2 regions of the Shinella sp. WSC3-e genome follow, and region 1 is predicted to be linked to the other one. Evidence: riboswitches for the same ligand, from Rfam matches in the RefSeq annotation. Region 1 holds a riboswitch; the other holds the start of a gene.

What was found. A riboswitch is a leader RNA that binds a small molecule or an ion and turns the genes downstream of it on or off. The one in region 1 is predicted to bind glycine.
Region 2: it holds a riboswitch for glycine, as region 1 does, so the genes downstream of both, AABF56_RS28320 (D-amino acid dehydrogenase) here and gcvT (glycine cleavage system aminomethyltransferase GcvT) in region 1, are expected to answer to the same signal.

Annotation. Positions count from the first base shown of each region.
Region 1 covers NZ_OZ000530.1:1,464,062-1,479,201, reverse strand. The annotation lists gene AABF56_RS07525 (PAS domain S-box protein) at 1-65, shown strand, start outside; gene AABF56_RS07520 (response regulator) at 49-456, shown strand; gene gcvP (aminomethyl-transferring glycine dehydrogenase) at 624-3,494, opposite strand; gene gcvH (glycine cleavage system protein GcvH) at 3,494-3,856, opposite strand; gene gcvT (glycine cleavage system aminomethyltransferase GcvT) at 3,992-5,131, opposite strand; glycine riboswitch at 5,290-5,391, opposite strand; gene AABF56_RS07500 (hypothetical protein) at 5,545-5,826, opposite strand; gene AABF56_RS07495 (Lrp/AsnC ligand binding domain-containing protein) at 6,041-6,277, shown strand; gene AABF56_RS07490 (RluA family pseudouridine synthase) at 6,349-7,341, shown strand; gene AABF56_RS07485 (HAD-IA family hydrolase) at 7,341-8,006, shown strand; gene AABF56_RS07480 (ATP12 family chaperone protein) at 7,999-8,784, shown strand; gene AABF56_RS07475 (hypothetical protein) at 8,858-9,508, shown strand; gene AABF56_RS07470 (DoxX family protein) at 9,601-9,984, shown strand; gene AABF56_RS07465 (DMT family transporter) at 9,996-10,310, opposite strand; gene fghA (S-formylglutathione hydrolase) at 10,567-11,400, opposite strand; gene AABF56_RS07455 (DUF1345 domain-containing protein) at 11,419-12,075, opposite strand; gene AABF56_RS07450 (YaiI/YqxD family protein) at 12,072-12,533, opposite strand; gene AABF56_RS07445 (GNAT family N-acetyltransferase) at 12,573-12,998, opposite strand; gene AABF56_RS07440 (S-(hydroxymethyl)glutathione dehydrogenase/class III alcohol dehydrogenase) at 13,034-14,161, opposite strand; gene AABF56_RS07435 (helix-turn-helix domain-containing protein) at 14,244-14,648, opposite strand; gene AABF56_RS07430 (DMT family transporter) at 14,792-15,140, shown strand, end outside.
Region 2 covers NZ_OZ000532.1:332,900-348,039, forward strand. The annotation lists gene AABF56_RS28255 (ABC transporter substrate-binding protein) at 1-378, opposite strand, end outside; gene AABF56_RS28260 (ABC transporter permease) at 428-1,495, opposite strand; gene AABF56_RS28265 (sugar ABC transporter ATP-binding protein) at 1,513-3,009, opposite strand; gene AABF56_RS28270 (2-hydroxyacid dehydrogenase) at 3,176-4,123, shown strand; gene AABF56_RS28275 (L-idonate 5-dehydrogenase) at 4,134-5,165, shown strand; gene AABF56_RS28280 (SDR family oxidoreductase) at 5,233-5,988, shown strand; gene AABF56_RS28285 (gluconokinase) at 6,011-6,493, shown strand; gene AABF56_RS28290 (NAD(P)-dependent oxidoreductase) at 6,490-7,377, shown strand; gene AABF56_RS28295 (hypothetical protein) at 7,374-7,706, shown strand; gene AABF56_RS28300 (TetR/AcrR family transcriptional regulator) at 7,773-8,348, opposite strand; gene AABF56_RS28305 (MFS transporter) at 8,436-9,911, shown strand; gene AABF56_RS28310 (amidohydrolase family protein) at 9,948-11,135, opposite strand; gene AABF56_RS28315 (GlcG/HbpS family heme-binding protein) at 11,249-11,680, opposite strand; gene AABF56_RS28320 (D-amino acid dehydrogenase) at 11,769-13,010, opposite strand; glycine riboswitch at 13,150-13,240, opposite strand; gene AABF56_RS28325 (MFS transporter) at 13,277-14,707, opposite strand; gene AABF56_RS28330 (aliphatic sulfonate ABC transporter substrate-binding protein) at 14,860-15,140, opposite strand, start outside.

The DNA.
Region 1 (15,140 bases):
GCTTCGTCGTGACGTTTCCGCAACCCGTAAAATCAAAGGGGAACGATCGTGGGAGGCTCGGCTAGAAAGCTGATCGTCGTGGACGACGACCTTGTGGACGTGCGCTTCGTCATGCGCGCCTTCAGCGATGCCGGCAGCACGATCGAGATCACCCATGTCGCCGACGCGGAACTGGCGAGCGACCGGCTCGACCGCGAGGCCTTCGACTATATCCTGCTCGACATCAACATGCCCGGCACCAGCGGCATGGACCTGCTCAAGCGGCTGCGCGGGCGCGCCCGCACGGCGGTGACGCCCGTCATCATGCTGTCCTCGTCCTCCAGCACCGCCGATGTCAACCGCGCCTATCAGAACGGTGCCAATGCCTATGCCGTCAAACCCTCGACGCTGAGCGGCTACCGCGATTTCGCCGAGGGCTTTACCCGCTTCTGGGTGGACGTCGCCGTCTCGCCCTGATCCTCTCCCTGCCCGCAATGAAAAAACCCCGGCCGATGGATCGGCCGGGGTTCGTCAGTCTGTGGCGTGAATCCTCGGGTCGAGCCCGAGGATGACGGAGGAGAGGTTGCGGGACACGCCGTTGGAAACCGGACCCGGCCGACAGGAACGGCCGGGACACAAAGCTCCTACTCGGCAGCCTCCGCATAATCCTCCAGCGGCGGGCAGGAGCAGACGAGGTTGCGGTCGCCGTAGACATTGTCGACACGGTTGACCGGCGACCAGTACTTGTCCACCCGGAAGGCGCCCGGCGGGTAGCAGGCCTGTTCGCGCGAATAGGGGCGGTCCCATTCGCCGACGAGGTCTTCCACCGTGTGCGGGGCGTTCTTCAGCGGGTTGTTGTCCTTGTCCATCGTGCCATCCTCGATGGCGCGGGCCTCCTCGCGGATCGCCAGCATCGCCTCGCAGAACCGGTCGATCTCGGCCTTGGTCTCCGATTCGGTCGGCTCGATCATCAGCGTGCCGGCAACCGGCCAGCTCATGGTGGGGGCGTGGAAGCCGCAGTCGATCAGCCGCTTGGCGACGTCGTCGACGGTGACGCCGGCGCTTGCCGCAAGCGGGCGCGTGTCGATGATGCATTCATGCGCCACGCGGCCCTTGGAGGAGGTGTAGAGCACGTCATAGGCGCCCTTCAGGCGGGCGGCGATATAGTTGGCGTTGAGGATCGCCACCTTGGTCGCCTGCGTCAGGCCTTCGCCGCCCATCATCAGGCAGTAGCTCCAGGAGATCGGCAGGATGGAGGCCGAGCCGAAGGGCGCCGCCGAGACGGCGCCGGTATTGCCGAGGCCCGCGACTTCCGGATGGCTCGGCAGGAAGGGCGCAAGGTGCGCCTTCACGCCGATCGGCCCCATGCCGGGGCCGCCGCCGCCATGCGGAATGCAGAAGGTCTTGTGCAGGTTCAGGTGCGAGACGTCCGAGCCGATGTCGCCCGGGCGGGCAAGGCCCACCATGGCGTTCATGTTGGCGCCGTCCATGTAGACCTGGCCGCCATGCCTGTGCACGATCTCGCAGACCTCGCGCACATTCTCCTCGAAGACGCCGTGCGTGGAGGGATAGGTGATCATGCAGCAGGAGAGGTTTTCCGCGTACTGCTCTGCTTTTGCACGGAAATCCTCCATATCGATATCGCCGTTCTCCGACACTTTCACGACGACGACCTTCATGCCGGCCATCTGGGCGGAGGCGGGGTTGGTGCCGTGCGCGGAGGTCGGGATGAGGCAGACGTCGCGATGCGTGTCGCCATTGGCGAGGTGATAGGCGCGGATCGTCAGGAGGCCGGCATATTCGCCCTGCGCGCCGGAATTCGGCTGCATGGAGATGGCGTCGTAGCCGGTGATGTCGCAGAGCTTCTGCGACAGGTCTTCGATGAGGTAGCGATAGCCCTGCGCCTGGTCGGCGGGCACGAAGGGATGGATCTCCGCGAATTCCGGCCAGGTGATCGGCAGCATTTCCGCCGTCGCATTGAGCTTCATCGTGCACGAGCCGAGCGGGATCATCGCACGGTCGAGCGCGAGGTCACGGTCGGAGAGGCGGCGGATATAGCGCACCATCTCGCTTTCCGCGCGGTTCATGTGGAAGATCGGATGCGTCAGGTATTCGCTGGTGCGCAAGAGGTCTTCCGGCAGGCGGTAGTCCGGCTCGAACGCGGCCACCTCGAAATTGCCGCCGAAGGCGCGCCAGACAGCCTCCAGCGTGACGGGGCGCGAGCGCTCGTCGAGACTGATGCCGATGCGGTCGTCGCCGATCTTGCGCAGGTTCACCCCTTCCGCGACGGCGGTCTTCAGGATGATGCCCTGCAGCTTGCCGACATGGACGGTGATCGTGTCGAAGAAGACGTCGGGCTCGACCGTGTAGCCGAGCTTTTCGAGGCCCTTGGCGAGGCGGACGGTCTTCTGGTGCACGCTCTGGGCAATCGCCTTGAGGCCCTGCGGCCCGTGGAAGACGGCGTACATCGAGGCCATGACGGCGAGCAGCACCTGCGCGGTGCAGATGTTCGACGTCGCCTTTTCGCGGCGGATGTGCTGTTCGCGGGTCTGGAGCGACAGGCGATAGGCGCGGTTGCCGCGCGCATCGATCGACACGCCGACGAGGCGGCCGGGCATGGAGCGCTTGTAGGCGTCCTTGACGGCCATGTAGGCCGCGTGCGGCCCGCCGTAGCCGACCGGCACGCCGAAGCGCTGGGTGGAGCCGATGGCGATGTCCGCATCCATGTCGCCGGGCGATTTCAGGAGCGCAAGCGCCAGCGGATCGGCCGCGATGACGGCGATGGCGCCGGTCTGGTGCAGGCGGGCGATGAGGCCCGAGAAATCACGCACATGGCCGTAGGTGCCGGGATACTGGAAGATCGCGCCGAAGACGTCGACGGGGTCGAGGTCGGTGAAGGGATCGCCGACGATGATCTGCCAGCCGAGTGGTTCGGAGCGGGTCTTCAAGAGCGCGATCGTCTGCGGGTGGCAGTTCTCGTCGACGAAGAAGGCCTTCGCCTTGGATTTCGCCACGCGTTCGGCCATGGCCATGGCTTCGGCGGCGGCGGTCGCCTCGTCGAGCAGCGAGGCGTTGGCGACGTCGAGGCCGGTCAGGTCGCAGACCATGGTCTGGTAGTTGAGCAGCGCTTCGAGGCGGCCCTGGCTGATTTCCGGCTGGTAGGGCGTATAGGCGGTGTACCAGGCGGGGTTTTCCAGGATGTTGCGCTGGATGACCGGCGGGGTGATCGTGCCGTAATAGCCCTGGCCGATCAGCGACACGAGCTTTTTGTTGCGGTTGGCGGTCTCGCGCAGCTTGTCGAGCGCCTCGCGCTCGGTCATGGGCGCACCCCATTCCAGCGGCTTTGCCTGGCGGATCGACTGCGGCACGGTGTCGTCGATCAGCGCGTCGAGGCTGTCATAGCCGATCACCTTCAGCATCGCCTCCATCTCCTTCGGCGAGGGGCCGATATGGCGACGGTTGGCAAAATCGTAGGGCTGGTAATCGGTAAAGGCGAAATCCTTGGGAAGAGACATCAGCCGACAAGCTCCTTGTAGGCGGCTTCGTCCAGCAGGCCGTCCGCATCGGCCGGGTTGGCGAGCTTCAGCTTGAAGAACCAGCCGGCGCCCTGCGGGTCGCTGTTGACGAGGGAGGGATCGGCGGTGATCGCCTCGTTGATTTCGACGATCTCGCCGTCGAGCGGGCAATAGACGTCGGAGGCTGCCTTGACGCTCTCGACGGTGGCCGCATCGCCGCCCTTGTCGAAGGTCGCGCCGACCTCGGGCAGTTCCACGAAGACGAGGTCGCCGAGCTGTTCGGCCGCGTGCACCGTGATGCCGACGGTCGCAACGCCGCCTTCGATCTTCAGCCACTCGTGTTCTTCGGTGAATTTCAGCATGTTCGTTCCTCTCTATGGGAAGGTTCGTTCGTTCTTCCGCCCCTCATCCGCCTTGCCGCGCCCTCGCGTCTCCCTCGCCCCGCTTGCGGGGAGAGGGCGGGGTGAGGGGCAATAGCCGGGTGGAGCGGGTCATGGTCAGCGCTTGAAGGTGTTCTTGACGAAGGGCATGGCCGCGACGGTGACGGGCAGGAATTTGCCGCGCACGCCGGCGTAGAGCTGGGTGCCGGGCGCCGTCGCCGCCTTGGTGACGTAGCCCATGGCGACCGGGCCGTCGGCATTCGGACCGAAGCCGCCGGAGGTGACGGTGCCGACGACGTCCTCGCCCTCGGCATCGGTGGCGAGCACCGCACCGCCGCGCACCGGCGCGCGGCCCTCCGCCTTCAGGCCGACGCGGCGGCGGGATGCGCCGTTTTCGAGCTCACCGAGGATGACGGCCGCGCCCGGAAAGCCGCCGGCGCGCTCGCCGCCCGTGCGGCGCACCTTCTGGATGGCCCATTCGAGGCCGGCTTCCACCGGGGTCGTCGTCGTGTCGATGTCGTTGCCGTAGAGGCAGAGGCCGGCTTCGAGGCGCAGCGAATCACGCGCGCCAAGGCCGATCGGCAGCACGTCCGGATGGTCGAGCAGGCGGCGACAGACCGCTTCGGCAAGGCTGGCGGGAATGGAGATCTCGAACCCGTCCTCGCCCGTATAGCCCGAACGCGAGACGATGCAGTCGGCATCGTGCAGGTCGCAGGCGCGCACGTCCATGAAGCGCATGGAGGAGACGTCCGCCCACAGTTCGGCGAGCACGGCCTCGGCATGCGGGCCCTGCAGCGCGATGAGGGCGCGGTCGTCGTGCAGGGTCAGTTCGCAGGTGTCGCCGATCTTCGCCTGCATGTGGGCGAAATCCGCCTCCTTGCAGGCGGCGTTGACGACGACGTAGAAATGGTCGCCGCGATTGGCGATCATCAGGTCGTCGAGGATGCCGCCCGCGTCATTGGTGAAGAGGGCGTAGCGCTGGCGGCCCTCGCCGAGGCCGAGGACATCGACCGGCACCAGCGTCTCCAGCGCGCGGGCGGCGTCCGCATTGTCGCCGGAGCGGGCGCGCACGGTGACCTGGCCCATGTGGGACACGTCGAAGAGGCCGGCGCTCGCGCGGGTGTGCAGATGTTCCTTCATCACGCCGGCGGCATATTGCACCGGCATCTCGTAGCCGGCGAACGGCACCATGCGGGCGCCGAGCGAAAGGTTCAGCGCATGAAGCGGGGTTTTCTTGAGTTCAGACGATCCGTCCAAAAGGCGCCCTCCAGTCCTGTGGCGCCCCCTATCCAACGGGCACCGGCTCACAATCCCGGCGCTTTCGCGCCGCTCTCCTGAGCCCCCTCTGTCCCTTCGCCTGAGATTGTTATCCCTTCGGCGAGCGCTCGAAAAACGCTTCTCTCCAGAGTTCCGACGGCACCTTGCTGGTCCTTTTGCCTGAGAGTTTCCGGGGCGGTTGCTCCTTCGGCACCGGCCATGCCCTTGGTCGGGCGGCCAGCTTCTCCCAGCGAGGTCGCCTCCAGATAAAGGCGTTGCCCGCGCTTTGGCAAGAGCGTTGCGTCGCTCCCAAGCGAATTTTTGTCGTAGCGGGAAAGGCCGGGCAGGGACCGCGCAAGGAAAAGCCCCCGGAGGGGCGGCAGGTTGGAGGACGGCTGTTTTCCGAAGGAGGATCAGGCGGGTTCCGGCACGGCGGGCAGGTCGTTCTCGACATAGAGGCGCTGCGCCTGCGAAACGGTTACCGCGCTTCCGGGGGCGGTGATCAGCGCCAGGGCCAGGGCCGGCGGGTGGATGACGGTGAGCGCGGCGATCGCGCGGGCATCGCCGCGGACCTTCGCATCCTCGCTCCAGGCATGGATGCGCTCCTCGAAGAGGGTGTGCGCACGCGTCTGCGACCGCATTCCCTGCGATGCGTAGGCGGCCGTTGCCGGCGAAACTGTCACGATCTGTGTCATGGCATTCAACGGAGTTGGTTTTGCATCGTTGCAATTTATCAGTTGCATCTTTCCGAGGCATGAAGTGCCACGGTTGCATTTTCATCGAATTTTAACGGTCTGTACGATTATCGGCCGGCCTTGCCTTTGGCGGCGGAATTCCGCCATAAGAGATATGGAATGCCGCCGGAATCGGGCGGGAACACGCATGCCGCCGATGGCGCGGGAGGAACCGATGAAGCCGATTTTCGTGCAATTGCAATGCGCTCCGGGCAAGACCTACGAGGTCGCCGACGCGCTTTACGCTACGGAACTCATTTCGGAGCTCTATTCGACGAGCGGCGACTACGACCTTCTCCTGAAGATCTATGTCGACAGCGAGGAGGATATCGGCAAGTTCATCAACGATCACGTCGCCTCCATTCCCGGCATCGTGCGATCCCTGACGACGCTGACCTTCCGCGCATTCTGACGCGCGCCGTTTCCAATATTCCCCTTCGCCCGTTCTTGCGCTAAAGCACGGCGCAACGAAAGAAGGCGAAGATGGCAGGCATCGAACACAAGCAGGTGGAGAACGACGAGGCGGGCATGCGGCTCGACCGGTGGTTCAAGGTCCACTATCCGGGCCTCGGCTTCGGCCAGCTGCAGAAACTGCTGCGCTCCGGCCAGGTGCGCGTCGATGGCGGCCGCGCCAAGAGCGACACCCGCGTGCAGCCCGGCCAGATGGTCCGCATCCCGCCAATGGACGTGGATGCCAAGGGCCCGAAGGCAGGCCCAATCGCCGGCCGCGACCTGAAACATTCCCCCGATGGCGAACTGCTCGCCCGCATGCTCTTGCATGAGGACGACAAGGTCTTCGTGCTCAACAAGCCGGCCGGCATCGCCGTGCAGGGCGGTTCGGGCGTCACCCGGCATATCGACAAGATGCTGGAGGCCTGGACGAGCCAGAAGGGCGAGAAGCCGCGGCTCGTGCACCGGCTCGACCGCGACACGTCCGGCGTGCTCGTCATCGCCCGCACGCGGGGCGCGGCGCAGAAGCTGACCGCCGCCTTCCGCGAGCGCGACACCAAGAAGACCTACTGGTCGCTGGTCAAGGGCGTGCCGAAGAAGCGCGAGGACAAGATCTCCACCTGGCTCGTCAAGGAGCAGACGCCGGACGGCGACCGCATGCGCATCGCCAAGCACGGCGAGGACGGTGCGGACCACGCCGTGTCCTTCTACCGTATCGTCGAGCAGGCGGGGCAGAACTTCGCCTGGCTGGAGATGGAGCCCTATACCGGGCGCACGCACCAGCTGCGCGTGCACGCCGCCCATATCGGCCATCCGATCCTCGGCGATCCGAAATATTTCGACGCGGATGTCAACTGGAGCTTTCCGGGCGGCGTGCAGAACCGCCTGCATCTCCATGCCCGCCATATCGACATCCCGCACCCGTCCGGCGGGCGCCTGCGCGTCACCGCGCCGCTGCCGCCGCACATGGTGCAGACCTGGAACCTCTTCGGCTTCGACCAGAACGCGGCGGACGAGGAAGACTGATGCGGCTCGTCCTTTTCGATTGCGACGGCACGCTGGTCGACAGCGTCAACCTGATCCATGAGGTCATGGCGCGCACTTTCGTCGATTTCGGCTTCGCACGGCCGGATATCGCGCAAACCAAGGCGATCATCGGCCTGACGCTCGACATCGCCATCGCCCGCATGCAGGGCAAGCCGCATGTCGACGACGAGGCGCTGGCGATGACCGCGCATTACAAGGCGGCCTATACCGGCGTGCGCGCCGAGCCCGGCTTCCAGGAGCCGCTCTTTCCGGGCATCGCCGCCATGATGGCCCGCCTCGAGCGGCAGGACGACCTGATCCTCGGCGCCGTGACGGGAAAGTCCCGCCGCGGCCTCGATCTCATCCGCGCCGCGCACGGCTTCGACAGGACGTTCTTCGTCTCGCGCACGGCCGACGACTGCCCCTCCAAGCCGCATCCGGCCATGGTGACGGAATGCTGCAGCGAGGCGGGCGTGGATGCGGTGCGCACGGTTGTCATCGGCGATGCGGTCTACGATATGCAGATGGCGAAGGCGGCGGGTGCGAAGGCGATCGGCGTTTCCTGGGGCTATGCCACCGTGCCCGAACTGGTCGAGGCCGGCGCGGACCACATCCTGCGCACGCCCGCCGACCTTCTCGAATGGCTGGAGATTTCCGATGCGTGATATCCTGAGCGACCTTTCCGATGCGATGAGCGATCCCGACCCGGTGCGCCGCGCGCAGATCCAGATGAAGCGCCCGTTGCCGAAGCGGTTCTACAAGGCGGTTTCGACGGACGAGGTGGAGGAGGGTCACCGAATCCTGCTCGACGGCCGCCCGGTGCGCACGCCCGGCAAGAAGCTGCTCGCCGTGCCGGCCCGGCCGATCGCCGACCGGCTCGTGGCCGAATGGGACGGGCAGGGCGAGGAGATCGACCCGGCGAAAATGCCGGTGACGCGGCTCGTCAACACGGCCGTCGACGGCGTCGCGGCGAATTTCGACGCGGTCTTCGACGAGATCGTGCGCTTTGCCGGCACGGACATGCTCTGCTACCGCGCGGATTCGCCGGCCGGGCTCGTCGAGCGGCAGCGCGAGGGCTGGGACCCGATCATCCGCTGGGCGGCCGATGCAAGGGGCGCGCGCTTCATCCTCGTCGAAGGCGTGATGCACCAGGAACAGCCGGCGCCGGCGATCGAGGCCTTTTCCAAGGCGCTTGCCGCGTTCCGCGATCCGCTGGCGCTCGCCTGCCTGCACACGGTGACGACGCTCACCGGCTCGGCGCTGCTGGCGCTGGCGCTCGCCGAGGGCGTCATCGACGCCGACAGGGCCTGGACGCTCGCCCATGTCGACGAGGACTGGCAGATCGAGCATTGGGGCACGGACGAGGAGGCCTTCCACCGCCGCGCGCTGCGCCGGGCGGAAATGGACGTCGCCGCCGCCGTGCTTGCGGAAATTCCGCGCTGAAAAGACTTTGCTAAGAGGTTCGCACCATTTTGGCGCGCGACCGAAATCCGACATCGCATACCGGTTTGACTTCATGCAGTTCCTCGTTCGCGTCCTTCTTTCCGCCAGCCTTCTGTTCTCCACTCCCTTCGCCGCCAGCGCCGACGAGGCCTATCCGGTCCGAGACATCCGCAAGATCGTCGTCAGCGGCGACGGCAGCGCGTCCGCCACGGTGCTGAAGCGCGCCGGCGAGCACCTGAAGCGGGCTGCCAAGGCGACGCGCCGGGCCGTCGCGATCGACCGGGCGGTAATGGATGTGCGGGTTTCCGGCGTGAGGCAGGGCAGCGACGGCCGGAGCACGGCCCGCGTGACGGTGACGCTGGACGGTCCCGGCGAACCGTCGCGCCGGACCCTGACGGTCAACAGCTTCATGCCGGAGCAGAGGGGACGCGAGGCAGCGCTCGGCGATGCCATCGCCAAGCGCGTGGCGCTCGCCTATCACCTGGCGCTGGTCGCCACCGGCAAGGCGACCTATGGCAAGCGTCCCGGCAAGGATCGCAAGGAGGCCGGCGGCAAGCGCCGCACGCCGACGAGGACCTCCATCCAGGCCTATCCGGGTGGGGAGAAACGCCCGCTGGTCATTCCCAGCGAGGCGGCGCTGACGGTGCGCTCGCGCGCGTTGCCGGAAGGCTCCAGGAAGAAGGTGGCGCCCTGCGTCGTCACGCAGGCGATCAGCTGCGACTGATCGCGCGAAATGCGCCTCGGCGAGGAGCAGGCGAATCCGTGCGGGAAGCGTGATAGAGTTCCCTTCTTCTTGAAACGGAGGGGAACGAAGGCATGTTCGACGGTCTATCCGCCTATCGGCCGCAGGCGCTGGCGGCGCTGCGCATCATGACGGCATTGCTCTTCATCGAGCATGGCACGCAAAAGTTCTTCAATTTCCCGCCCTCGGACCAGCCCTTCGGCGATCTGATGAACCTGATAGGGCTGGCCGGCGCGCTGGAGATCGCCGGCGGCCTTTTGATCCTGCTCGGCCTCTTCACGCGGCCGGCGGCTTTCGTGCTCTGCGGCTTCATGGCGGTCGCCTATTTCATGGCGCATGCGCCGCAGAGCTTTTTCCCGATCAATAATCGCGGCGACGCCGCGATCCTGTTCTGCTTCGTCTTCCTGTACCTGACCGCCGCAGGGCCGGGCGCCTTCGCGCTCGACAATCGCCGTTAGAGCCGTCCGCTCTAGGCAGCGAATTTCAGGCCGAGGATGCCGGTGACGATGAGCGCGATGCAGCCCATGCGCATGGCGGTCACCGGCTCGGCGAAGAGGACGATGCCGAGCATCACGGTGCCGACCGTGCCGATGCCGGTCCAGATCGCATAGGCGGTGCCGATCGGCAGCGTCTTCACGGCAAGGCCGAGCAGGATGATGGAAACGACCATCGAGCCGGCGGTGAGGGCCGTCGGCAGGGGCCTGGTGAAACCGTCGGTATATTTGAGGCCGATCGCCCAGCCGATTTCGAACAGGCCGGCGAGGGTGAGATAAATCCAGGGCATTGCCCACTCCATAAGAAAGGAGCGAGGCCGTCCCCGCGGTCGTGACCGGATGCCATCCGGCGGTAGCCGTCTACCGGGGCGCACTATACCCCGGTGGCGGGGAAGGGCAAGGACGGGGGCGGCATGCCAGCCATGCGCCCCCGCCATGGCAATGGCTTAGAGCATTTCCGCTTTTCTCCGAATCGCGAAACGCTCTATCTGTTTGTTTTCACGCAATCCGGACGCAAAACCGCTCCGCACTTTTGCTGGAATTGCTCTAGCCGAGACGCTCGGCATGCCACTTCAGGTGATCGTCCATGAAGGTGGAGATGAAGTAGTAGGAGTGGTCGTAGCGCTCGTGCATGCGCAGCGTCAAAGCGATGTCCGTATCCTTGACCGCCGCCTCGAAGAGCCAGGGGCGCAGGCCGTTTTCCAGGAAGCCGTCCGCCTTGCCCTGGTCGATGAGGAATTCCGGGAACCGGGCGCCATCGGCAACCAGTGCGCAGGCATCGTATTGCCGCCACGCCGCCTTGTCGGCGCCGAGATACTTTTCGAAGGCCGGGGCCGACCAGTCGGCGGTGGAGGGCTCGACGATCGGCGCGAAGGCCGAGCAGCTCCTGAAGCGCTCCGGGTTCCTGAGCGCGATCGTCATGGCGCCGTGGCCGCCCATCGAATGGCCGAAAATGCCCTGGCGCGCCATGTCCATGCGGAAATGCTGGCTGACGAAATTCGGCAGCTCCTCCGTCACGTAGCTGTACATTTGGTAGTGTTCCGCCCAGGGCGCCTCGGTCGCGTCGAGATAGAAGCCGGCGCCCTTGCCCATCTGCCAGTTGGTGATTTCGTCCGGCACGTCGTTGCCGCGCGGGCTGGTGTCCGGGCAGACGACGATGAGGCCGAGCTCGGCGGCCATGCGCCGGTATTCGCCCTTCTCCATGACATTGGCATGGCTGCAGGTGAGGCCGGACAGATACCACAGCACGGGGCGCGGCTCGTGGATCGCCTGCGGCGGCACGAAGACGGCGAAGGTCATCTCGCACTTGCAGGCTTCCGAATCGTGGGCGAACACGCCCTGCATGCCGCCGAAGGCCGTGTTCTGGGAAAGCACTTTCATCTGGGAACTCCGTAGGGTTCAGGTGGCGAGCGACACCGCCGCATTGACGGCGGCGGCAACCAGCACCGTGTTGAAGAAGAAGGAAACGATCGCGTGCAGCAGGTTGACCTTGCGCATCGCCGTGGAGGTGATGGCGACGTCCGAGGTCTGCGCGGTCATGCCGATGACGAAGGCGAAATAGAGGAAATCGTAGGCGCCGGGCGCGGCCTTACCGGGGAAATCGAGGCTTCGGCCGGCATCGAGGCTCGTTTCCGTGCTGCCGGGGCGCCAATAGAGATGGGCATAGTGCATGGCCGCCATGGTGTGGATGGTCAGCCAGCCGAGCGCGACGGAGGCGAAGGCGAGCACGAATTCGCCGAGGGAGGCGGCCGGCCGGTTGAGCACCACGAAGAGCGAGCCCGTGGAAACGGCGACGGCCGCGAACGTCACGGCGAAGATGACCGTGACCGGCTCGTCCGTGTCCGTCGCATAATGTTCGAGATGGGCGGCGGTCAGGCGCGGCACGCGCCAGGCGGTCAAGAGGAGATAGCAGAGGAAGAAGGCGACGGCCGCGATGCCGATGGCGAAATCCGGCTTGAGCCAGAGCGCAAGGAAAAGCGCGAGGGCCGCCGCGCCGATGCCGACATAGAAGGGCAGGTGCCTGCCGTATATCCTCGGCCCCGGCGCCTTTTTCATGGGGACGGGCCAGCCTGCGCGTTCTTCGCCCGGCGGCAGAGGCGGTCGAGCATTTCGAGGAAGGCGGAGCGGTCGCGCGGCGAGAAGGCGGCATTGTAGCCCTTGCTCTCGCCCGTTTCGCGCAGATGCGCGCCGAGGTCGCGCATGGCGCTCGCCATGCCGATATTGGTCTTGTCGAAGAGGCGGCCGGTGGGGCCGGTGACATGCGCGCCCTTCTCGACGCAGCGCACCGCCAGCGGCACGTCGGCCGTCACGACGATGTCGTCGGCGCCGACATTGTCGGCGATCCAGTTGTCCGCCGCGTCGAAGGCGCCCGAGACGATGACGTTGCGCACCATCGGGTCGCGCGACGGGCGCAGGCCCGAATTGGCGACGAAGGTCACCGCCATGCCGTGGCGTTCCGCCACTTTGAGGATTTCGGGCTTTACCGGGCACGCATCCGCGTCAACGTAGATCATGGCGCCGCAATTTCCTGTATGTCGTGGTTCCGCGCAGTCTCAAGAATGGCCGGCAGGACGCTGCATGTCGATATGGGGAATACCATCCTCGACATATTCCCCCGATGTCGGCGCGAAACCCAAGGATCGGTAGAAGCGCTCCAGATGGCCTTGCGCGGAAAGGGCGATCGGTTGCCCCGGGAAATGCGCCTCGCAGGCCGATATCGCTTCGTGCATCAGGGCCTCGCCGAGGCGTTTGCCCCGGTGTCCGGGCGAAACGAGGACGCGGCCGATGCGCGGCGCCCTGTTCTCCGGTTGCCACAGGCGCGCATAGGCGGCCGTCTCGCCGTCGATCAGCAGCCGCAGATGCAGCGCGTCCTCATCCTTGCCGTCGAGTTCGGGATAGGCGCAGGCCTGCTCGACGACGAAGACATCGACGCGCAGTCTCAAGAGAGCATAAAGCTCGACGGCGGAGAATGCTGCCATCCTCCGCACGTCGATTGTATAGGGGGCCGTGTCCGTCAATAGACCACGACACCGCGGATGGACTTGCCGGAATGCATGAGCTCGAAGCCCTCGTTGATGTCGTCGAGGGGCATGGTGTGCGTGATCATCGGGTCGATCTGGATCTTGCCGTCCATGTACCAGTCGACGATCTTCGGCACGTCCGTACGCCCGCGCGCCCCGCCGAAGGCCGTGCCCATCCACTGGCGGCCCGTGACGAGCTGGAACGGGCGGGTGGAGATTTCCTGCCCCGCGCCCGCAACGCCGATGATGACCGACTTGCCCCAGCCGCGATGGGCCGATTCCAGCGCCTGGCGCATCACCTTGGTATTGCCCGTGCAGTCGAACGTGTAGTCCGCGCCGCCGATCAGGTCGCCGTTCCGCTTCGTCATGTTGACGAGATAGGGCACGATGTCCTCGCCGACTTCCTTCGGGTTGACGAAATGCGTCATGCCGAACTTCTCGCCCCATTCCTTGCGGTCCGGGTTGATGTCGACGCCGATGATCATGTCCGCGCCGGCAAGGCGAAGGCCCTGCAGGACGTTGAGGCCGATGCCGCCGAGGCCGAAGACGATGGCGGTGGAGCCGATCTCGACCTTCGCCGTGTTGATGACCGCGCCGATGCCGGTCGTCACGCCGCAGCCGATGTAGCAGATCTTGTCGAAGGGGGCGTCCGGATTGACCTTGGCGAGCGCGATCTCGGGCAGGACCGTGAAGTTCGAGAAGGTCGAGCAGCCCATATAGTGGTGGATCTTGTCCTTGCCGATCGAGAAGCGGGAAGTGCCGTCGGGCATCAGGCCCTGGCCCTGCGTCGAACGGATGGCCGTGCAGAGGTTCGTCTTGCGCGACAGACACGAATAACATTCGCGGCATTCGGGCGTGTAGAGCGGAATGACGTGGTCGCCTTTCTTCACCGAGGTGACGCCCGGCCCGACATCGACGACGATGCCCGCGCCCTCATGGCCGAGGATGGCGGGGAAGAGGCCTTCCGGGTCGGCGCCCGACAGGGTGAAGTCGTCGGTGTGGCAGATGCCGGTCGCCTTCACCTCGACCAGCACCTCGCCGGCCCGCGGGCCTTCGAGCTGCACGGTCATGATCTCAAGCGGTTTTCCGGCCTGAACGGCAACGGCGGCGCGTACGTCCATCTTCGTCTCCCTATGCGGATTCTGTGTCGGGCCGACCATTGCAGAGCAGGTCCGGCCTCTCAAGTGCGGTTTCCGGAAAAAATCAGCCCTGATCTTTTTTGATCAATTTTGCGACCTCGGTTTCGAGCGCGGCGATCGCCTTGCCGGTCTGGTCGTGCAACTGGTGGATTTCACGCAGCTGGCGCAGGAGCGGATGCAGGTGCTCCTCGCCGGAGGGATCCGCCGGCGCCTCGCCGATGCCGGCGATCAGCCAGGAGGGGGAGACCGAGAGAACGCCGGCCAGCATGAACAGCGCCTTCGTCTCCGGCTCGGCATGGTCGCGCTCCCAGCCGCTCACCGTGGCTTCCGGCAGGCCGAGGCGGGCGGCGAGGTCTTCCAGGCCGAGCCCCAGCGCATCGCGCGCCCGCCAGATGCGCCCGCCGAGCGTGTCGCCGTCGGCGCGGCCCGAAGGGAAGGGGATGGTGTTGCTCTCGCCGGGAAAGGTCATCGCGGCCTCCATTGTCCTTGCCGCAAGTCTACAGGCAAGGCGCGAGGCCGGGCTACCTCAAATGCGCCGCCCCGATGACGCGATTTCCGGCATTGCCAGCGTGCGGAAAAGGACTATGCAGAGGCGAACGAAGGAGTCGCAGCATGAACACCACGGCCAGCACCACCGATCCGTCGGGCGCCGGCACGATGCAGGGCGTGGCGCTGATGGCGATCGCCATGCTGCTCCTGCCCTGCATGGACGCCATCGCCAAATACATGGCGACCTTCGCGGACATGTCGCCGGGCCAGGTGACGTTCTACCGCTTCTTCTTCCAGGTGGTCTGCACGATCCCGCTGATCTTCACGGCGGCCGGCAGCGCCATGCTGCGGCCGAAGCGGCCGTGGCTCAACCTGCTGCGCGGCGCGATCCACGGGGCGGCGAGCCTTCTCTTCTTCGCGGCGGTGAAATACATGCCGCTCGCCGACGTCTTCGCGATCTATTTCGTCGAAC
Region 2 (15,140 bases), on a different replicon from region 1:
CTCGACGGCATCGAAACCGGTGATGATGATGCCGCCCGGCTTCAGCGTCAGCGCCTGGCCGAAGGAGGCGGTACGGCCCTCGATCGAGCCCGCGCTGTCGAGCACCGTCACCTTCCAGCCGATGGCGGCGGCCGCCTCCTCGATGCCGTTGACGACGCCGAGGATGCCGCCGTTCTTCATGTCGGCGGCGACCACGACGACGGTCTTACCGTCCGCCGCCTTCGGGCCGCCCGTCGGGCCGTCCCATTTCTCGACCTTGCTGGCATATTTCTCGACGACGGCCTTCGCATCCGCCATGGCATCCGCGAAGGCCGGACTTGCGAGCATCAGGCCGAAGGCGACGGCGGCCGTGGTGGCCAGGAAATCTCTGCGTTTCACGATAGTGTCCTCCCTTTGGACGTGAGACATGCGACGATGGAACGAAGGTTCAGGATGGCTTGCCGGCCGCTTCCCCCGGCGCGCCCTTCGGCTTGATGGCGCCCGCAGCGCCACGGCGGCGCTGGGCGTAACCGGCAATACCGATGGCGACGAGCAACGTGACGCCGTTGAACAGCGGCTCAACGAAGAAGGAGCCGCCGAACTGCTGGATGCCGGCAATGCCGACGGCAAGGATGATGACGCCGATCATCGTGCCCCAGACATTGACGCGGCCCGGCTTGATGGTGGTGGAGCCGAGGAAGGCGCCGACGAGGGCCGGCAGCAGGTATTCGAGGCCGACGCTCGCCTGGCCGATGCGCAGCCGCGAGGCGAGCAGCACGCCGGCGACGGCCGAGAGGACGCCCGAGGCGATGAAGGCGCCGATGACGAAACGGCGGACCGGAATGCCGTTCAGCGCGGCCGCCTTCGGATTGGCGCCGATGGCATAGACATAGCGGCCGATCGGCAGGTATTCGAGCACGATCCAGAGCACGATCGCCAGCGCCAGCACGTAGAAGCCGGTGATCGGCAGGCCGAAGAGCATGGTGCCGTTCAGCGCGAGAAACCCGTCCGGCAAGACACCGACCACCTGCCGGCCGCCTGTGTGCCAGAGCGCGATGGCATAGATGACCGTGCCGGTGCCGAGGGTCGCGATGAAGCTGTCGATCTTGGCCACCTCGACCAGCAGGCCGTTCAGGAGGCCGGTCAACGCGCCGAGCATCAGAACGACGGCGACCGCCAGCGGCCAGGGCAGGCCCAGCATGGTCTGCAGGCTGATCGCCAGGATATGCCAGAGCACGATGCCGTAGCCGATGGTCAGGTCGATGCGCCCGCACGCCATGGGGATCATCGCGGCCAGCGACAGGATGGCGATGATCGTCTTGTTGGCGATGATCGAGCGCAGGTTGAGCAGCGTCGGGAACGTATCCGACAGCAGGACCGAGAAGACGAGGATGAGCAGGACCGTCAGGATGACGAGGCCATAGACCGGCAGGAGGCGCTTCAGCTTCTCGCCGGTCGAAAGCCCCTTCAGTTCGGCGGGCGTCGGCTCGAGCGCGTTGGACTGGATGGATTGCATCGTCTTTCTCCCGGAAATCAGGCCGCCTCGGAGGCGGAGGCCGCAGCGATGACGGCGGAGGTGGTGAGGTCGGCGCCGGACAGCTCGCGAACGATGCGTCCGCGCGAGAACACGAGCGCCCGATGGCAGATATGCGCGATCTCCTCGAAGTCGGTGGAGATCACGAGGACGGCGAGCCCTTCCTCCACCGCCGCGGCGATGAGGCGGTAGATGTCGGCCTTGGCGCCGACATCGACGCCGGCCGTCGGGTCCTCGGCGATCAGCAGCCTGCGGCCGGTCGCAAGCCAGCGCCCGACCACCACCTTCTGCTGGTTGCCGCCCGACAGCGCCTCGATGGCGAGCGCCTGGTCGTTGGGGCGCAGCCCCACCTTCTCGCCGATGGCCGCGGCCATGCCGGCTTCGCGGGCCGGCGACAGGAAAGCCGCAAGCCCACGCCCGGACGCGCCGGGATTGAGGAAGGTGTTTTCCCGCAGCGTGAGCGACATGGCGACCGATTCCTCCGTCCGGTCGCGGGCGATCAGCCCGATGCCGGAGGCGATCGCCGTTTCCGGGCTGGAAAGATCGGGCGCCGCACCGCGGATCGTCACCACGCCCGTCGCGGGTTCGGCGCCGAAGAGGGCGCGGCCGATCAGCTCCTGCCCCGCGCCGCGCAGGCCGACAAGGCCGAGAAGCTCGCCCTGCCTGAGCTCGAAGGAGACGGGGCCGGCACCACGGCAGGCAAGGTCGCCGACCGACACCAGCACCGGACCGGGTGTCGAATGGGCCTTGGCAAAGAGCTGGTCCGCCTTGCGGCCGACGATCATGCGGATCAGCTCGTCCGGATTGGTGTCGGCGACGGCCGTCTCGCCGACGAGATGCCCATCGCGCAGCACGGCGACGCGGTCGGCGATGCGGAAGATCTCGTCGAGGCGGTGCGAGACGTAGATCATCGCCACGCCGCGGTCCTTGAGCGGCCGGATGGCGTCGAACAGGCGCTCCACCTCGTCGGCCGGAAGGCTCGCTGTCGGTTCGTCTAGGACGAGCACGTCGGCCTCGACGGCGAGCGCCCGGGCGATGGCGACCAGCGACTTTTCGGTGCGCGTCAGGCTCTGCACGCGGGTGGAGGGATCGAAATCGCAGCCGACCAGCTTCAACGCCTCGGCCGTGCGCCGCGCCGTGGCGTTCCAGTCGATCAGCTTGCGGCGCAGCGAAAAGCCCTGTGCCAGGCCGACATTCTCGGCCACCGTCATCCATTCGATGAGGCCGAGGTCCTGGTGGATGAAGGCGACCGATTGGCGCTCGTTCGGCCGCGGCGGGCGATGGTGATAGGGCTCGCCACGAAACAGGATGTCCCCGCCGTCCGGCCGGTAGATGCCGGCGAGCGTCTTGATGAGGGTCGACTTGCCGGCGCCGTTTTCGCCGAGAAGCGCGAGGATCTCGCCGCTCCTGAGGTCGAGCGACACGTTCGTCAGCGCTTTCGTGCCACCGAACTCCTTCGACACGGCGCGAAATTCCAGAAGTTTCTGCGTTTCCACCTGCTCCTCCCAAAGCCGATGGAATGATCGTATGGTATCGATAACATCATTGTCAAGGGCGCTATATAAGCCTCTTCAACACCCCCATAGCTTTTTGAAATGGGGCTGGACAATTCCCTGCGGCACGATATGTTATCGATAACAAAATACATATCGGAGGAATCCCGTGAGCAAGATCGAGCTGTTGCAGGTTGGGCCGTATCCAGCGTGGGACGAAGAGCGCCTGAACGCCAACTTCACCATGCATCGCTATTTCGAGGCGGCCGACAAGGCGGCGTTCCTGGCCGCGCACGGCGCCAACATCCGCGGCATCGCCACGCGCGGCGAGCTTGGCGCGAACCGGACGATGATCGAGGCGCTGCCGAAGCTGGAGGTCATCTCCGTCTACGGCGTCGGCTATGATGCGGTGGATCTTGCCGCCGCCCGCCAGCGCGGCATCCGCGTCACCAACACGCCCGACGTGCTGACCAAGGACGTCGCCGACCTCGGCGTGGCGATGATGCTCGCCGAGGCGCGCGGCGTCATCGGTGGCGAGACATGGGTCAAAAGCGGCGACTGGGCGAAAAAAGGCCTCTACCCGCTGAAGCGCCGCGTGCACGGCAAGCGCGCCGGCATTCTCGGCCTCGGCCGCATCGGCTACGAGGTCGCAAAGCGCCTGACCGGTTTCGACATGGACATCGCCTACAGCGATACCGGCCCGAAGGATTTTGCCGGGGACTGGACCTTCATCGCCGACCCGGTGGAACTGGCCGCCCGCTCCGACTTCCTCTTCGTCACGCTGGCCGCCTCCGCCGAGACGCGCCACATCGTCGGCCGCAAGGTCATCGCGGCGCTCGGGCCGGAGGGCATGCTGATCAACATCTCCCGCGCCTCCAACATCGACGAGGACGCCCTTCTCGACGCGCTCGAAAGCAAGGCGCTCGGTTCCGCCGCGCTCGATGTCTTCGAGGGCGAGCCGAACCTCGATCCGCGCTTCCTTGCGCTCGACAACGTCCTGCTCCAGCCGCACATGGCCTCCGGCACGGTCGAGACGCGCAAGGCGATGGGCCAGCTCGTCTTCGACAACCTGTCGGCCCATTTCGACGGCCGCCCGCTGCCGACCCCGGTTCTGTGAGGAAGAGACCATGAAGGCGATCGTCATCCACGCGGTGAAGGACCTGCGCATCGAGGAGAGCGCCGTTGAGGCGCCCGGCCCCGGCGAAGTGGAGATCCGCCTTGCCGCCGGCGGCATCTGCGGCTCGGATCTGCACTACTACAACCACGGCGGTTTCGGCACGGTGCGGCTGAAAGAGCCGATGATCCTCGGCCATGAAGTGGCCGGCCATGTCGCCGCGCTCGGCGAGGGCGTCTCCGGCCTTGCCATCGGCGATCTCGTCGCCGTCTCGCCCTCGCGGCCCTGCGGGGCTTGCGACTATTGCCTCAAGGGCCTGCCGAACCATTGCTTCAACATGCGCTTCTACGGCTCGGCCATGCCCTTCCCGCATATCCAGGGCGCTTTCCGCGAGCGGCTGGTCGCCAAGGCCAGCCAGTGCGTGAAGGCCGATGGCCTCTCCGCCGGGGAGGCCGCGATGGCCGAACCGCTTTCGGTCACGCTGCACGCCACGCGCCGGGCCGGCGAAATGCTGGGCAAGCGCGTGCTCGTCACCGGCTGCGGGCCGATCGGCACCTTGTCGATCCTCGCGGCAAGGCGGGCCGGCGCGGCCGAGATCGTCGCCGCCGACCTCTCCGAACGGGCGCTCGGCTTTGCCCGCGCGGTCGGCGCGGACCGTACGGTCAACCTGTCGGAAGACCGCGACGGCCTTGTTCCGTTCAGCGAGAACAAAGGATATTTCGACGTGCTCTACGAATGCTCCGGCGCGCAGCCGGCGCTCGTCGCGGGCATCCAGGCGCTGCGCCCGCGCGGCGTCATCGTGCAGCTCGGCCTCGGCGGCGAAATGAGCCTGCCGATGATGGCGATCACGGCCAAGGAACTGGACCTGCGCGGCTCTTTCCGCTTCCATGAGGAATTCGCCGTGGCGGTGAAGCTCATGCAGGGCGGGCTGATCGACGTGAAGCCGCTGATCACCCATACGCTGCCGCTCGCCGACGCCCTGAAGGCCTTCGAGATCGCCTCGGACAAGGGCCAGTCGATGAAGACGCAGATCGCTTTTGCCTGACGGCAATGGCAGGAAAGCGTAAGACGGCTTTCATCCGCCCTTGCGGGAACAAAGAGACAAAGGATCCATGAGCACGCAACTCTTCGACCTTACTGGCAAGCGCGCCCTCGTCACCGGCTCCTCGCAGGGCATCGGCCTTGCGCTCGCCAAAGGCCTTGCCGATGCCGGCGCAGAGGTCATCCTCAATGGCCGCGACGCGGGCAAGCTGGCGGCCGCGGCAAAGGAACTCGGCGCGAAACACACGCTCGCCTTCGACGCCACCGACCACGCGGCCGTGCGCGCGGCAATCGATGCCTTCGAGGCGGAGGTCGGCGCCATCGACATCCTCGTCAACAATGCCGGCATGCAGCATCGTACACCGCTGGAGGACTTTCCCGCCGACGCCTTCGAGCGGCTCCTGAAGACCAATGTCTCCACCGTCTTCAATGTCGGACAGGCCGTCGCCCGCCACATGATCCGCCGCGGCGCGGGCAAGATCATCAACATCGCCAGCGTCCAGACGGCGCTCGCCCGCCCCGGCATCGCCCCCTACACCGCCACCAAGGGCGCCGTCGGCAACCTCACCAAGGGCATGGCGACGGACTGGGCGAAATACGGCCTGCAATGCAACGCGATCGCGCCCGGCTATTTCGATACGCCGCTGAATGCCGCGCTCGTCGCCGATCCCGCCTTCTCCGCCTGGCTGGAAAAGCGCACGCCGGCCGGCCGCTGGGGCAAGGTGGAGGAGCTGGTCGGCGCCTGCATCTTCCTTTCCTCCGACGCTTCCTCCTTCGTGAACGGACACACGCTCTATGTCGACGGCGGCATCACGGCCTCGCTCTGAGGAAAACAGGCGCATCGTCCTGATGGGCGTTGCCGGCTGCGGCAAGTCCGCCGTCGGCGCGGCGCTTGCCGGCCGCATCGGCGCGATCTATCTCGATGGCGACGACCTGCATCCGCCGGAAAACATCGAGAAGATGAGCCGCGGCGAACCGCTGACCGACGAGGACCGCTGGCCCTGGCTGACCCTGGTCGGTCGTACGCTCGCGCAGCCGGACGGCACCCTGATCATCGGCTGCTCGGCCCTCAAGCGCCACTACCGCGACCACATCGCCCGCGAGGCGCGCGGTCCCGTCACCTTCGTCCACCTTTCCGGCAGCAGGGACCTGATCGCCGCCCGCATGTCGGCCCGCGCCGGCCATTTCATGCCGACGAGCCTCATCGACAGCCAGTTCGCCGCCCTCGAACCGCCGGCGCAAGACGAGAATGCCATGACCGTCGATATCGACGACACGCTCGAAAGCATCGTCGACCGTATCGCCGCGAAACTGGAGGAGACCCCATCATGACGAACACCGTCGCGCTGATCGGCGCGGGCGCCATGGGCGGCGCCATCGGCACGCGGCTTGCCGAAACCGGCAACCGCCTGACCGTCTTCGATCCGAACCCGGAAAAGGTGCACGCACTGGTCGGCAAGGGCGCGGCCGCGGCGCCCACGGCCGCCGCGGCCGCCGCCGCCAGCGACTATGTGATCCTCAGCCTCAATTCGCCGGCCATCGTGCGCCGCGCCGTCTTCGGCGAGGCCGGCATCGCCGCCGGCGCGCGGGCCGGCACGCTCATCATCGACATGTCCTCGATCGACCCGGACGCCACGAAGCAGCTGGCCGCCGATGCGGCGGAAAAGGGCCTGCGCTGGGTGGACAGCCCGCTGTCCGGCGGGGCACCGAAGGCGCTGCTCGGCCAGCTCACGCTGATGGCCGGCGGAACGGCGGACGACGTGGCGGATGCGCATAAGGTCCTGCGACATGTCGCCAGCAACTACACCCATATGGGCCCGGTCGGCGCCGGCCAGACGACCAAGCTGATCAACCAGGTCCTGTGCGGCCTCGGCTTCCTTGCCGTCGCCGAGGCGACGCAACTGGCGCTCGATGCCGGCGTCGACGCGGCAAAGATCCCCGAGGCGCTGAAGGGCGGGCGGGCCGACAGCGCCATCCTGCAGGAATACATGCCGCGCTTCGTGGCGAAGGACTACCGCCGCACGGGCCGCATCGACAACATGGTGAAGGACCTTTCCGGCGCACAGGACCTTGCCCGCCGCACCAACACCGCCATGCCGCTGACGGCGGCCTGTGCCGAGATCCACCGCATGCTGACGGCCGCCGGCCTCGGCGGCGAGGACCAGGCGGCGCTGATGGAATTCTTCCGGGGCCCGAACAAGGAGAACTTCGAATGATCACCCGCTACGCGCTGTTCGAGGGCAAGGTGAAGGAGGGCCGGACCGACGCCTTCCGCAAGGCCGTCATCGAGCGCATCCTGCCGAAATGGCGGCAGTTTCCACATGCCACCGACGTGCGCGTCTCGTTTGCCGAGGCCCGCGACGAGGGTGCGCCGGAACTGCCGATGATCCTCGCCATCAACTATCCGAGCCTTGCGGCCGTCGAGGAGGCGTTGGCAAGCCCGGTGCGCGCCGAAGCCCGCGCGGCGACCGAGTCGGTTCTGGCCGAATTCTTCGAAGGCCGCATCCACCACCATGTGACGCTCGCCAGCGAATACAGGCTCTGAGCCCCGCCTCCCTCGCATCCGGAATGTTTTCGGCCGAAGTGGAATCGCGTCGGCGCCGGACCTGCCCTAACCCTTTTCCCCGTCCCTTTTTCCGTCCTCACGCTCGCCCGCAAGGGTGAGCATGTCGGCGAACAGGGCCGCCCACTGGGCCTCGGTGATATCGATGAGGCCGAAGGCCTTCAGCAGGAAGGCGCCTTCGCCGGCGAGGAAGGCGAGCGCGGCCTGCCTGTCCTCCGCCTTATCCATGTCCAGCCCCGCCAGGCGATGCGTGTACCAGACGCGGCTCGCCGCAACCTGTTCGGGGCTTTGCAAGAGCGCCGTCATCATCACGGCGGAGCGTGAATATTCCGCCTCGTCGCTGTCGCGGGTCGCCAGCAGGTGCCCGCGGATGACGGATTGCGGCGAGCGGTCGTTTCCCGCATGCGCCATCACTTCCGCCTCGAACGTGCTGCCCCAGCGTTCGATCATCGAGCGGATCAGGTTCTCCTTCGTGCCGAAGCAATATTGCACGCCGCCCTTCGTGATGCCGGCGGCGCGCGCAACGGCATCGAAGGTCAGCCCCGCCGCGCCGTCGGCGGCCACGATGGCCTCGGCGGCGTCCAGAACGCGGTCGCGATCTATGCTGCGCGGTCGTCCTGCCATCTCACCTCTTCCATTTCAATACGAATGTATTTATATAGCGCCCCACGCGCATGCAACCGCGAAACACCATGCCCAAGGATCATACCGATGTCCCGTGGTAAACGCTGGCTCGTCCTCGCCGTCGTCTCCAGCGCGCTCTTCCTGATCGTCATCGACATGACGGTGCTCTATACGGCCCTGCCCAAACTGACGCACGCGCTTTCCGCCACCGCGGCCGAGAAGCTCTGGATCGTCAACGCCTATCCCCTCGTCGTTGCCGGCCTCCTGCCGGGCCTCGGCACGCTGGGCGACCGGCTGGGCCACAAGCAGATGTTCATGGCCGGCCTCATCGTGTTCGGCCTCGCCTCCCTCGGTGCGGCCTTCGCCCCCTCGCCCGCCTTGCTGATTGCCGCGCGCGTCGCCCTGGCGGCCGGGGCGGCGATGATGATGCCTGCCACGCTGTCGCTCATCCGCCTCACCTTCACGGATGAGAAGGAACGGGCCTTTGCGATCGGCATCTGGGCCGCGGTCGCTTCGGGCGGGGCGGCGCTCGGCCCGGTCGTCGGCGGGCTGCTGCTTGAATATTTCTGGTGGGGCTCCGTCTTCCTGATCAACGTTCCGGTCGTGCTCGTCGCGCTGGCGGCGAGCGCCGTGCTGCTCACCCGTGGTGCGGGAGACCGCAGCCGCCCCTGGGATCTCCTCGGTTCCGTGCAGGTGATGTTCGGCCTCGTCGGCCTCACCTATGCCGTAAAGGAAGCGGGAAAGCGCGATCCCTCCTGGGAAAGCGCGGTCATCGCGCTTGTCATCGGCCTTGCGGCCATGGCGGTGTTCATTCGCCGCCAGCGCCGCAGCGCGGCGCCGTTGATCGATTTCGCGCTCTTTGCCGATCCACGCTTTACCGCGGGCGTCGCCACAGCGCTCGTCGCCTCCGCCGCCCTTATCGGCGTGGAGCTGGTCTTCAGCCAGCGGCTGCAGCTCGTGCTCGGCTATTCCCCGCTGGAGGCCGGCGTGCTCATCCTGCCGATCCCTGCGGCCGCCTTCTTCGCCGGGCCGCTCACCGGGCTCGCCTTGCCGCGCCTTGGCGGCGAACGGGTGCTCTGGGCCGCGCTGCTGCTGTCCGGCCTTGCGCTCGCCGCCTTCCTCGCCACCCACCAGGGTCCGACAGTCTACTGGATCGCGGCGCTCGCGGCGATGGGCTTCGGCGCCGGCGCCTCCATGACGGCGGCGTCGACCGTCATCATGCTCTCGGCGCCCGAAGAGCAGGCCGGCATGGCCGCCTCGGTGGAGGAAGTCTCGTTCGAACTGGGCGGGGCACTCGGCATCGCGCTGCTCGGAAGCCTGATGTCCGCCCTCTATTCAAAGGCGATGGTCGTGCCGCAGGGCATGGCGCTCGCCGACGAGGCCCGCGACAGCCTCGACGAGGCGCTGGTGCTTGCCGATGGCCTCAAGCCGGACCAGGCGCAGCAGGTCATCGCCCTCGCCCAGTCCGCCTTCGACCACGCCTTCGTCGGCGTCGTCGGCGCCGCCGTGGCGATGCTGATTGCGGTCGCCTTCACGCTCTACTGGAAACTGAGCCCGCGCTGAGCCTCGAAAAGGAGGCCGTGCAGACGTTGCATGGCCTCACGCCACCCAGGTGCCGTCGCGCGCGACGATGCGGCCGCGCTTGACCACCAGGCTGCGCTTCGGCCGGTCGACGAGGATCTGCGCCCGGTTTTCGCCCTCGATCAGCACGAGGCTGCCCTCGCAGCCGACATTGAGGCCGTGGCCTTCGAGCGCGAGAAGGTCCGCGCCCCGCCCGGTGCCCATGTCGAGCGCGGCGACCAGCTCCTCGTCCGTGCGGCAATAGGAACGGTAGGACAATAGCCAGCAGCGCTCCAGCATGTCGCCGTTGCCATGCGGGTTCCAGGTGTCGCGCAGGGAATCCGAGGCGACGGCGCATTTGACGCCGCGGCGCGCCAGCTCGAACATCGGCGGGAAATCGATCTCGCCCGGCACCGCCGAGATGATGCCGATGCCGTTTTCCGCGAGGATATCGATCATTGCGTCCACCGCATCGGCAGGCCCATCACCGAGACAGAAGGCATGGCTGACGACGACGCGGCCTTGCATGCCGTTCGCCCTGGTGCGCTCGGCGATCATCTTCAAGGCGGACAGGCCGAGTTCGCCCGCCTCGTGCAGATGGATGTCGATCTTCGCGCCCTTGCGGCTGGCGATGTCGAAGATCGTGTCGAGGTGTCCCTTGGGGTCGCCGTCGATATCGGTCGGGTCGATGCCGCCGATGACGGAAGCGCCCTCGTCGAGCGCCGCCTCCATCAGGTCCGCCGTGCCGGGATCGATCATCATGCCGAGCTGCGGGAAGGCGACGAGTTCGAGGCCGACGGCGTGGCACGTCTTTTCATGGGCGCGCAGCACCGCATGGAGGTTGTCGAGCCTGTAGCCGCTGGAGATATCGACATGGCTGCGGATATGGGTGGAGCCCATGGCGACGCACTGGCGCATCAGGTTGCCGGCCCGTTCCTCCGTGTCCCAGGGCAGGTTCTTGCGGATCTCCACCTCGTTGTCGATCATCGCGCGCAGCGAGGGCGGCACGTTGATGCTGTGCCACGGCAGGCCCCAGAGGATCTTGTCGAGATGCACATGCGGCTCGACGAAGGGGGCGATGGCGACGGCATTGCCGCCGTCATGCACGGGAACGCCCGCTTCGCGCGGCAGGTTCGCGCCGATGGCGGCGATCCTGCCGCCCTTGATCAGGATGTCGGCGGTCTCGCCGCCATCGGGCCGGACATTGGTCACGAGCAGGTCGGTCATTTCTGAGAATCCTGAAATCAGCACGGATGCGGGCGGAGAACAGCATTCTTTCCCCGCTTTGCCAACCTCCGCTCTCACGCTATCCGCCCGGCAACCGATGACGGCATCAGCCCTCAATCGACCTGGGCGACGAGACCCGCTGCCTCGATGCCGGCGACCGCGCAGATCTCGTCATTGTCGGAGGTATCCCCGGTCACGCCGACCGCGCCGAGCAGCGTTCCGGCCGCATCGCGGATCAGCACGCCGCCGGGAACGGCGACGATCCTGCCGCCCGAGACGGCAGTCAGGCCCTCGATAAAATGCGGGCGTTCCTTCGCATTCTTGTCCAGCCAGCGCGAGCCCATGCCGACGGCGAGCGAGCCATAGGCTTTGCCGAAGGCGATCTCGTAGCGCAGCATGGAGGCGCCGTCCTGCTTCTGGAAGGCCTTCAGGTGGCCTCCGGCATCGAGCACGGCCACGGTGAGCGGCTTGAAGCCGGCCTTTGCACCAGCCTCAAGGGCGGCGGCGATGATGGTGTTGGCGGCAACAAGGGTGAGTTCGGCCATGTCTGTCCTCGTAGGGTTGCGGTTTTCCATGAGGTCCCGGCAGCCTGCCGCCGGGACCTGAATTATCGAAAGATTCGTCGTTCTTCTATCAGGCGGCGATGGCGCAGTCTGCCGCCATCTCGCCGGCAATCGTGTCCGTCACCATCTGCGCGGTCGCCGCCGAAAGCGTCCAGCCGAGATGGCCGTGCCCGGTATTGTAGAACACGCCGGGCTGGCGCCCCCTGCCGACCCGCGGCATCATGTTGGGCATCATCGGGCGCAGGCCCGCCCAGGGCACGACACGATTGGTGTCGACCTCGGGAAACAGCATGCGCGTCCAGTCGACGAGCGGCTTGACGCGGTCGTGGCGGATGTCGCGGTTCATGCCGTTGAATTCGGCCGTGCCGGCGACGCGGAAGCGGCCCGGGCCGAGGCGGCTGGTCACGATCTTCGCCCGGTCGTCGAGCAGGCTCACCCAGGGCGCCGCCGCCTGGCTGCGCTCGTCATCGAGATGCACGGTGATCGAATAGCCCTTCACGGGATAGATGTTGACCCGGTCGCCGAGCATGGCGGCGATCTGACGGCTGGCCGTGCCGGCGCAGACGACGACGCCATCCGCCTCGACCTGGTGCGCCGCGCCCTCTCCCGTCGCATAGCCGATGCGGAACGCGCCGTTCCTGCCGATGGCCGTGACGCGGGCATCGAAGAGGAAACGGGCGCCCCGGCGCTGGCAGGCCTTCGCAAGGCCCGAGGTGAACTTGTGGATGTCGCCGGTAGAATCCGAGGGCGTGTAGAAGCCGCCGTGGAAGGCCCCGTGCAGCGTCGGCTCGATCGACTTGACCTCTTCGGCCGTCACCGCCCGGCGGTCGAGCCCGCCCTCGGTCAGCAGGGCATTGACCTTCGCCGCATGGTCGAAGCTCGCCTTGTCCCAGTAGATGTGCAGGATGCCGCGGCGCACATGGTCGAAATCGATGTTCTCGCGCTCGGCGATGGAGAAGAGATGCTGCCGGGCGGCGATCGCCAGCCGCGTCGTCTCCACCGTGTTGTCGCGATAGCGCATGATGTTCGAGACGAATTCGGCGAGCCAGGAATATTTGTGCCAGGTCGGCCGCGGGTTCATCAGCAGCGGTGCGTCGTTCCGCATCATCCATTTGACGCCCTTGAACAGGGTGGACCAATGGTTCCAGACCTCGGCATTGCTGGCGGAAAGCTGGCCGCCATTGGCAAAGGAGGTTTCCATGGCGGCGTAACGCTGGCTTTCGAGCACGGTCACGTCGAAGCCGCGTTCCAGAAGGGCATAGGCAGTGGTGACGCCGGTGATACCGGCGCCGATAACGGCGATATGGGGCATATTAAGTCTCTCGCTCCGTATGACATCAGGGTACGGGCCGGAGCCCGCGTTTTCCCCAATCTGTCACGGTACCTGAGAGTTTACCCGCCACAGCGGCTTTCCCCTTCGGTGGGCGCCCGCAGCGCCTCTCTCCAGATCGTTCAACTGCACGGTCACTGGTGCCTGAGAGTTTCCTGGGGGGTTGCTCCGTCGGCGCCGGCCTTACGGCCGATCTCTCCCATGCAGTCTTGTCGAACGCGCGCAGGCTACCGCAATCTTGAAGAGAATCAAGAGGGACGGCGGCGATGTCCCGAAACTTCCGCCCCGGCGCCGGCCGGCAGCGCGAGGAAACGCAGGGCCGAGACGAGGCCGATGGCGGCGATGCACAGGAAGGCGGCACGGATGTCCGTCAGCATGCTGCCGCCGGCGGCCTCGGGGAAAAGGGCGGCCGAGAGGCGGATGACGGCGGCGGCCACGGCGACGCCGAGAAGCTGCGCGAGCTGCTGCAGCATGGCCGAGATCGTCGTCGCCGCGCTTCGCTGGGCGGGCGTGACATCGGCAAAGGCGATCGTCGTCAGCGCGGTGAACTGCATCGAGCGGGACAATCCGCAGGCGATCAGCAGCGCAAACAGCAGGAGGCGCGGCGTATCGCCGTCGACAAGGGCAAAGGCGCCGATCGTCAGCGCGGCGACGAGGCCGTTGACGACGAGCAGCGTGCGGAAACCGAAAAGGCGCAGCGCCGGCGTCGTCACGCTCTTCATCAACAGGTTGCCGAGGAAATAGACGAGCACGAGCGAGCCGGTCTCGACGGCATCGAGGCCGAGGCCGACCTGGAACAGGAGCGGCAGCAGGAAGGGCGTGGCATTGACCGCAAGCCGGCCGGCGGTGCCGGCCGAGAGCGTCGCGAAGGCGAAGGTCGGCACCTTGAGCACCGCCATGTCGAGCAGAGCATGCGGCGCGCGCCTCAGATGACGGATGGCGACCCAGCCGGCGGCAAGGCCGAGGGCGAGAACGGCAAGCGTACCGGCACCGCCCGTCGGCGCGCTGGAGAGCTCCAGACCGGCAAGCGTCAGCGCGAGCGCGCTTCCCGTCAAGAGGAAGCCCTTCAGGTCGAAAGGTCGCGCGCCTTCGGCCGGCGCCTGCGGTACGAAGAACAGGACGAGCAGCACGCCGACCAGGCCGAGCGGCAGGTTGATGAAGAAATTCCATTCCCAGCCGGCATGGGTGGTGACCCAGGCGCCGATCAGCGGCCCGACCACCGGCGCGATCAGCGCCGGCCAGGTGATGGTGGCGATCGCCCGCACCAGTTCCGCCTTCGGCGCGCCGCGCAGCACGAGCTGGCGCCCGACGGGCGTCATCAGCGCGGCGGATGCGCCCTGGAGGAGCCGCGCCGCGGTGAATTCGGCAAGCGAGCCGGAAAAGCCGCAGGCGACGGAGGAAAGCGTGAAAAGAACGATCGCCGTCAGGAAAACCTCGCGTGCGCCGAACCGGTCGGCAAGCCAGCCGGCCGGCGGTATGAACACGGCCATGGCGAGCAGATAGGCCGTGAAACCGATGTTGAGCGCCACGACATCCGTCGAGAAGGCCTGCGCCATCGCCGGCAGCGACGTCGCGATGATCGTGCTGTCGAGCATCTGCATGAAGAAGGCCACGGCGACGACGGCCGGGACGATGCGGGTACGGTGAAGCGGTATCGGCGGAGAGGGAATGGAGGACATCGCAATCGCAAAACGGGCGACGACGTTCGAACGCCGCCGTCCCGTCCTATAGAGCAATTCCGGCGAAAGCGCGAAGCGGTTTCGCCGGAATGACGCTGAGATGAAAGAATAAAACGTTTCCGCAATCGGGAGAATGCGGAAACGCCCGAAAATCAGTTGCTGGCATCCACCTTCTTGACGGCTGCGTCGTAGAAGGAGCGGTCGATCCAGGTGTCGTAGTTCACCTTGCCCTTCAGGAGGCCGGCATCGGCCATGAAGGCCTCCTCGCCCTGAAGCGCGCGCACCGCCTCTTCGGTGATCTGGGGATCCTGGAAGAACTTGCCGTCCGGATAGGTCGCGCGCACCGCATTGTCGCTGTTGCCGGTTTCCTTGACGAAGATCGCGATCGTCTCTTCCGGGTTGGCATCGGCCCAGCGCGCCGCCGCGATATCGA